DNA from 2 places in the Psychromonas sp. KJ10-2 genome. Region 1 is predicted to be linked to the other one. Evidence: predicted binding sites of a transcription regulator. Region 1 holds the regulator's gene; the other holds the start of a gene.
The links. The regulator LexA, encoded in region 1, represses DNA repair genes until DNA is damaged. The targets are predictions, from matches to a motif close to TACTGTATNNNNATACAGTA.

Region 1 (3,900 bases):
AGTGAAGGCGCCATTCATAATCAGTCCAACTTATTAACGGGTGAATTTGCAGTACATAAAGAAAACCACTTACAGCTACATAAATGGAAAGGGGTAGCGGTTGCTGCCGGGATATTATTTGTAGTATTAGTGGTTAATCTATTTGTGAAAATAGAGCAGACTGAACAGCAAACCTTAGTGGTTAAATCACAGGTAGAAGATGTTTACCAAGCTGCTTTCCCTGAACAAGGTCGATTAAGATACAGCCGTATTAAAAAGCGATTAAAAACTCTCTTAGCAAGCACTAATATTGATCAAGAAGAGACAGGCCTATTGATTATTTTAAATGACCTACTGCCTGCTTTAAAAGCGGTACCAAGTATCAATATTTCCAACTTAAAATACACCAGTAGAAATCAAGAGCTGAGCTTAACAATCAGTGCAAATAGTTTCCAAGCCTTTGAGCAATTCGCTGCTAATGTACCATCTCGTTATAATTTTGAGCAGGGAACGTTAGGTAATAATGCAGATCGTATCGCGGGTACAGTGACTGTGAGGGTTAAATAATGTTTGAACAAATTAAAGATTGGTGGGAAAGCATTAGCCAAAGAGAGCAACAACTTACCTTTATTTCTGCGGTTATTCTGTTTATTGCTTTTATCTACTTTATTGTGTGGCAACCCTTAGCGAACAACTTAGCGGCCAGCGAACAACAACTTAAGAACGCACAACAAAGCTTAGAATGGGTGAAAGTGAATGCTAATAAAGTGATCAGTGCTGGTGGAGTTAATCAAGACACAGGTAAAAGACAAACATTGTCACAACTCATCAATAGCAGTGCTAAACGTAACCAAATTAATATAACGCGTATTCAAAGTCGTAACGACACAGTGGATGTCTGGATAAATCAAATTGAATTTAACCAGTTTATTGATTGGATAACTAGCCTACAAAATCAGCATAAAGTGAAAATTAATAGTGCCGATTTAAGCCAAGACAAAGTGCAAGGTTTAGTAAAAATTAACCGTTTAACATTAAGTTATTAATAAAATTAAAGGCAGTCAATGAAAATCAAAATCGCCATTTTAGTCGTCTTAGTTTATCTCGCGACTTTAATTATTAAATTACCTGCTGCTTTAGTAGTGGGTTGGATCCCATTAAATGGCCTTAAGATAAAAAATGTCAGTGGCACGATCTGGCAAGGACAAGCACAAGAAGTAGAAGTAAATCGAAAATTAAGCTTCGATAACGTTAAATGGAACGTTAGTGTAATGGATTTATTAACATTAAATCTAGCTGGTGATGTCTCTTTTTATAACGGCCCTGATGCTATGTCTGGCAAAGGTTTTGTTAGTTATGGTCTATCGGGTACCAAAGCAAGCAATGTCATCTTAGACCTAACTGCAAAAGAGCTGCTGACATTATTGCCGATGCGTTTACCAGTGAAACTTGAAGGTAACTTATCTGCTGTGATTAAAGAAGTTGTGCAAGGTCAGCCTTATTGTCAACAACTGCAAGGTAATGTGTTGTGGCAGAATGCCGTTGTTAATAGCCAGTTAGGCAGAGTAAACCTTGATTCTCCAACAGTTGAGCTAGGTTGTGATGACGGCGATATAACCGCTTTTGTTAATCAACAGTCTGATGAATTAACAACTGCATTAGATATTACCTTAAGCGAGGCAGGTGTTTATAAGCTAAATGGAGAAATTCAGGGAACCGATAAATTAGCGCCTTCGGTAGCTAAGTCTCTTAATTGGATTGGTCCTAAAAATGCCAGTGGTGCAACCACAGTGACTTTTAGTGGCCAACTGTAGTTTGATTTAAGCGTGTTTTTGCAGATAACCTTAGTCGTTGAATAAAAATAACGTGATAGCTGGTATTTAACCATGTATGAATATACACTGTGTATGTTTACAGTTTATTAATGCGTGGAGATCCTAATGAAAGAGCTAACTAAACGCCAAGGCGAAGTTTTAGATGTAATTAAAGATCAAATAGCTAAGACGGGTATGCCACCAACGCGCGTGGAACTGGCAAAGATTCTTGGTTTTAAAAGTGCGAATGCTGCTGAAGAGCATTTAAAAGCACTGGCACGTAAAGGTGCGATTGAAATCTTATCGGGTACTTCTCGTGGTATTCGTGTTGTGACTGAGCACAAAGATAATGAAGTAGTAGTGGAAGGTTTACCATTAATTGGTAAAGTCGCTGCTGGTGAGCCTATATTGGCACAAGAACATGTTGAAACCCATTACGATGTAGATCCTTCATTATTTCACCCAACAGCGGATTTTCTATTACGTGTACAAGGTGAAAGTATGAAAGATATTGGTATTATGGATGGCGATCTATTAGCGGTACATAAAACTCAAAATATCAATAATGGCCAAGTAGTTGTTGCACGCGTTGAAGAAGATGTCACCGTAAAACGTTTTTATCGTGATGGAAAGCAAGTGACCTTAAAAGCAGAAAATAACTTGTTTGACCCGATTAAAGTGGACTTAGAATACCAAGCTTTTGATATTGAAGGTATTGCTGTAGGGGTTATTAGAACTGCAGATTGGATGTAACTATAAAAATCACCTTAAAGTTGGTGGTATAAATTGTTAAAAGAGAGAACAAATGAAACCTTTAATTATTGTATTTACTTGTATCATGATGGGGTTTTGTTTGTTATTCGGAGTGTTACAAGCAAGCGCTTTAAATACAAGTAGTCGCCTACCTTTTGTCACTGACAATAAAGCCTTAGTCTTAAATCAGTCTCACCCTGTTTTACCTGATTTTGCCTTTCAAAAAGCTGGGAAAGTAGCCTTTACAAATGCTTCTTTAAAAGGAAAATGGACGTTGTTTTTTGTTGGTTATACTTTTTGCCCTGATGTTTGCCCAACAACTTTAGCTAACCTAGATCGCGTTTATCCATTGCTACCCAATGATCCAGATAACACTACCCAAGTGGTGTTTGTATCAGTTGATCCCAACCGCGATAAAGCTGAGCAACTAGCCGATTATGTGAATTACTTTAACCCTAATTTTATTGGTGTCACAGGCACACATAAACAGTTATGGCCTTTTGTTACGCAACTTGGATTAATCTACAGTATTGTTGAAGAGAGTGAGCAAGAGCAGTATTACTTAGTTGATCACAGTGCTTCTATTGTGCTGATAAATCCTGAAGGAGAGTTTCACGCTACCTTTAAATCAGTGCGTAATGAGCAGGGGATTAATCAGGTTGATATGGACTTAATGGTGGAAGACATTAAAAAGATTCAAGCGAGTTATCAACAAGGTAAAACAATTTAATAACTGTTTTATAACCAGTAACCAGTAACCAGTAACCAGTAACCATTAACATTCGCTAATGGTTACCTGTCGGGATTTATAGCGATTTTGTCCAAAATAATGCGCTGCCATACTCTGGATCTAATTGGTAATCTGAAAAGCCTAGTGCCTCGTAAGCTTTACAAGCTACTTCATTACCACTTAATACTTCTAAGGTTATTTTACAACACTCACGAAACTTCGCTAACTCTTCAATTCGTTCAAATAAATGTTTGGTTAATCCATTGCCTCTATAATCAGAATGAACCACTACATCATGAATATTAAACAGTGGTTTACAAGCAAAAGTAGAAAAGCCTTCAATAGCTGTTAATAAAGCAGCAGGTGTCTCGCCATCAAAAATCAATACAATAAACACATCTGTACGTTTCATTAAACTAGGCACTAAATTTTGTTTAGCGTAGTCACTAATATCTTTACCGCCACCCATAGGATCACTAGCATAGTGAGACATCAAACTAAGATATGCTTTAGCATGTTGAGGGTTGTTTAAGTCTGCAATAAGCGTTTTAGTTTCTAGCATAGTCATTCCTTTCATATTATTGATTGATGTAGGCAGTCTAACGAAAGCATTAGGTAGATACT
Region 2 (3,900 bases), 1.4 Mb from region 1:
TGTTTAAAAGTCGTTGCTCAAACCATTCAAAAAACAGTTAAGAGACCGACTGATTCTTTATTTCGATATGGAGGTGAAGAGTTTGTTATATTGTTAGAAAGTACCCTCAAAGAGGGGGCGTTAGTTGCAGAAAAGGTAAGGCTTGCTGTTAGTAACTTAAACGTTCCGCATATTGAATCATCATACAAGCATGTCACCATTAGTACTGGAATCGCATCAGCCATTCCGCAATTAACTATTGAACCCGTTGAGTTAATTAAACGAGCCGACCTTGCTTTATATCAAAGTAAGGAACATGGTAGGAATCGTAGCGAGTGCCACAATGACATAGAAATAGTGAGTGTCATGAAACAAATCTCATGAAGACTCAGCTAGGCAATTAAATTGGCATTGTGTCTTTTAGTTATTCCTCACCAGTTTCTTATCAATCAAGATCCGGCTTTATAATCATGTAAGTTATTGGTTAAGGTTGGCTAAGTTAATAAAGCGATGGCTCTTTTGTAGTTGCGAAATACATATTTTATAAAAGTCTTGATCCAGTTTAGCTGTCACATCAAAATTGAAATCTACTAACTCACTTTCATTGTTCACTTTGCCTAGATACAACCAATGGGAAATAATATGAATACAGCTTATATCGCTTTGTTCATTGTATTCTTTAATGCCAATGGCTCCTTTATAAGGCCAACCTTTAATTTTTATCGGAGCTAATGCTTGCTGCATTCTTATCTGGTAAGCGATGGTTGTTTCTTTACCACAACAAATCCCTTTACATTTTTTCAGCTGGTAAGAAAAACAAGGTCCTTTACCTTTTTCTAAGCCCAATTGAATGCCACAGAGTTGATTTTCATCTTTAAGTTTACGTAGAGTCTCAGTGGCTGTCCGTCGGTTTTTGAAAAGCCCATAGGTATTCTTTAATGATGACTTTTTGGACTGAGTGTTTAACGTATTGATATCGATAACGCTTGGTTGAGCAACTGTTTTATCAAGACTATTGTCCCAATAGATGGTAAACAATGATTTTTGTTTGCGAAGTTGCCGATTGAATAAAGGCGCTCGCGACTTAACCAATTCAGACTCTAACACCAATGCGCTAAATTCACCTGCTGTGATTATCCATTCAATATCATGGACTTGTTGTGCCATGCGCATTTCACGATCATGACTATGGTCACTGGAAAAGTGCGAAATAACTCGCGCTCTAATTTGCACACTTTTACCTACGTATAATAAGTTACCTGTTTCACCGTAAAATAAATACACACCTGGTTCATTAGGCATAGTCGAGAATATGTCAGGATTGATATGGGGTGGTACGCTAGAAAGCTTTTGTTGAGAAGCCATCGCTTGTAGTACTTTCTGCTGGTTAAAGTCACTTTTCATACGCGCGACTATTTCTGGAAGGATAGCGGCATCGTCCATGGCTCTGTGTCGGCTTTCACAAGTTAAACCAAAGCGTTTAATAATGCTGTCAAGGTTATGCCTTTTAAAAGTTGGGTACATCTCACGTGAGAGTTTTACGGTACATACCACTGGGTATTTAAATTCTATGTTGTTTTGTTTAAAGGCATTACGTAAAAAGCTCACATCAAAGCGTGCGTTATGTGCAACCAGCACATGATCAGCAAGTTTTTCTATGATGACTGGGATTATTTTATCAATGGTAGGGGCGTCTATAACCATATCAGGTGTTATTCCTGTTAACTGCTGAATCATTGTAGGAATAAATGTATTTGGACAAACAAGTGATTGCCATTTATCAATGATTTTCCCATTAAGAGTTTGAACGATAGCAATTTCAGTGATTTGATCTCGTGTGGGTTTTGTACCTGTTGTTTCAATATCAACATAAGCCAGTCGGCTAAAATCAACCATAGTTTTTTGTTATCCATTTATTCATATAGTAAGGATCCAGTGTTAAGGCTAATCCATGATACCGGCTAGCACTTACTAGGAAGTTATAATCTCCTTTTTTAAGGAGTACGAATAATTAAGTTTCTACGATCATTACAAGTTTGTAGATTGTTGTTTATTTAATCAAATAAGGCTAATGCTAACTCATTATTTAGTCGATATTAATGTTTGATTGTGTTGCATCTATCTAGAAAAGTGACTGTACTGTTTTTACAATATTATCTACTGAATACAAACACAGGGAATGACCATTATGTTAAAAGGTTTAGACAGTACCAAATTTGACTCATTACCTCCTGTTGAAAAGTGGACTCCTCCTTTCTGTGGCGATATGGATTTAGTTATTAAATCAAATGGTGATTGGGTACATGAAGGGGAAGATTAATCGTCCTGCGATGGTTAAAATGTTTAGCCGTATTTTATGGTTAAAGGACGGAGAGCACTTTTTAGTGACCCCCGTTGAGAAAGTAAGAATACAAGTTGAAGATGCGCCACACAAAGTTAATTGATAAGCATATAGTAAAATATGAAGGTAACATTGTTGGTTTTTTTAATTAGATTTGGGCTATTCAAAAAGCCACGAGTTTTGTTCTGATTCGAGTATCGGCTTAAAGTCGTTAGCTATAGATAGTCGCTATCAAGTCAAAGGTATTGGTGCTCAATTTATGAAAGTACTACCTAAATATTTAAGTGAGAATTATGCTGATAATGCGTTCATTTATCTAACCGTTAATTGTAAAAATCATGGAACAATTAATTGCTATAAAAAAGCTGGTTTTGAAGATACAGCTAAATTGTATTTAGGTGGTTTGGTTGGCCCTCAACATATCATGCGTAGAAAATAGCTTAGTTGACTAGTGCATGAAGGGCGATGATTCAGATGATGAACTTCAGCTTTTTCAATCCCTCTTCTAAGATCAAATATGCTATTTAAGTTAATAGTAGGGCAGTTTTCTGCCCTACTAATCTAGTCGTTTATAGTGATCCTAAACCAACGAGTGTCTGGTCATTGCAGCTGGTTGTTCTATGCCGATTAACTTAAGTATAGTCGGAGCCATATCACCTAACACACCATTTTCGATCTTCTTCAGATCTTTATCCACTAGAATCACAGGTACTGGATTCGTTGTATGCGCCGTATGTGGGCTACCATCTGGGTTCATCATGGTTTCACAGTTACCATGGTCGGCGATGATTAGTGTGGTGTAATCATTTGCTAGCGCAGCGGTGACAACATCTTTAACACATTCATCTACTGCTTCGCAGGCTTTAATTGCTGCATCCATCATACCTGTATGACCGACCATATCACCGTTGGCAAAGTTAAGGCAAACAAAGTCAGCTTCACCTTTGTTTAACTCTGGAACAAGTGCGTCACGCAGTTCGTAGGCACTCATCTCAGGTTTTAAGTCGTAGGTTGCCACTTTAGGTGAGTTTTTAAGGATACGTGATTCGCCTTCAAAAGGTTCCTCTCGACCACCAGAAAAGAAAAATGTCACATGTGGGTATTTTTCTGTTTCTGCAATTCGTATCTGTTTCTTACCGTGTTTTTCTAATACTTCACCCAAGGTTTCACTGATGTTATCTTTGTCGTAAATTACTTTTACATTTTCAAAGTCATCACTGTAGTTAGTGATAGTTACGTAGTACAAATCAAGTTTAGTGGTATTTTGCTCAGGGAAGTCTTGCTGACTTAACATTTGAGTTAATTCACGGCCTCGGTCGGTACGGAAGTTAAAGAAGATAACCACATCATCTTTTTTAATGGTGGCCTTAGGTTGTGCTTGATCGTCAGTTAAGATAATTGGTTTAACAAATTCATCGGTAACATCCTCTGCATAACTTTGTTCAATTGCAGTAATTGGATCCGTTGCTTTTATACCAACACCATTTACCAGTGCATCATAAGCTAGTTGAACTCGTTCCCAGCGATTGTCTCGATCCATTGCGTAGTAACGACCAGTGATCGAAGCTATTTGCGTATTG

Region 2: ACLKL2_RS03755 (exonuclease domain-containing protein) is a predicted target of LexA. The motif match lies at 2,138-2,157, and genes of this name have one in related genera.

The regions. Positions count from the first base shown of each region.
Region 1 covers NZ_CP178827.1:2,215,299-2,219,198, reverse strand. The annotation lists gene gspL (type II secretion system protein GspL) at 1-546, shown strand, start outside; gene gspM (type II secretion system protein GspM) at 546-1,025, shown strand; gene ACLKL2_RS10595 (type II secretion system protein N) at 1,044-1,793, shown strand; gene lexA (transcriptional repressor LexA) at 1,920-2,546, shown strand; gene ACLKL2_RS10585 (SCO family protein) at 2,599-3,276, shown strand; gene ACLKL2_RS10580 (GNAT family N-acetyltransferase) at 3,353-3,838, opposite strand.
Region 2 covers NZ_CP178827.1:780,020-783,919, reverse strand. The annotation lists gene ACLKL2_RS03760 (GGDEF domain-containing protein) at 1-363, shown strand, start outside; gene ACLKL2_RS03755 (exonuclease domain-containing protein) at 457-1,875, opposite strand; partial or broken gene ACLKL2_RS03750 (DUF1285 domain-containing protein) at 2,159-2,423, shown strand; gene ACLKL2_RS03745 (GNAT family N-acetyltransferase) at 2,475-2,759, shown strand; gene gpmI (2,3-bisphosphoglycerate-independent phosphoglycerate mutase) at 2,901-3,900, opposite strand, start outside.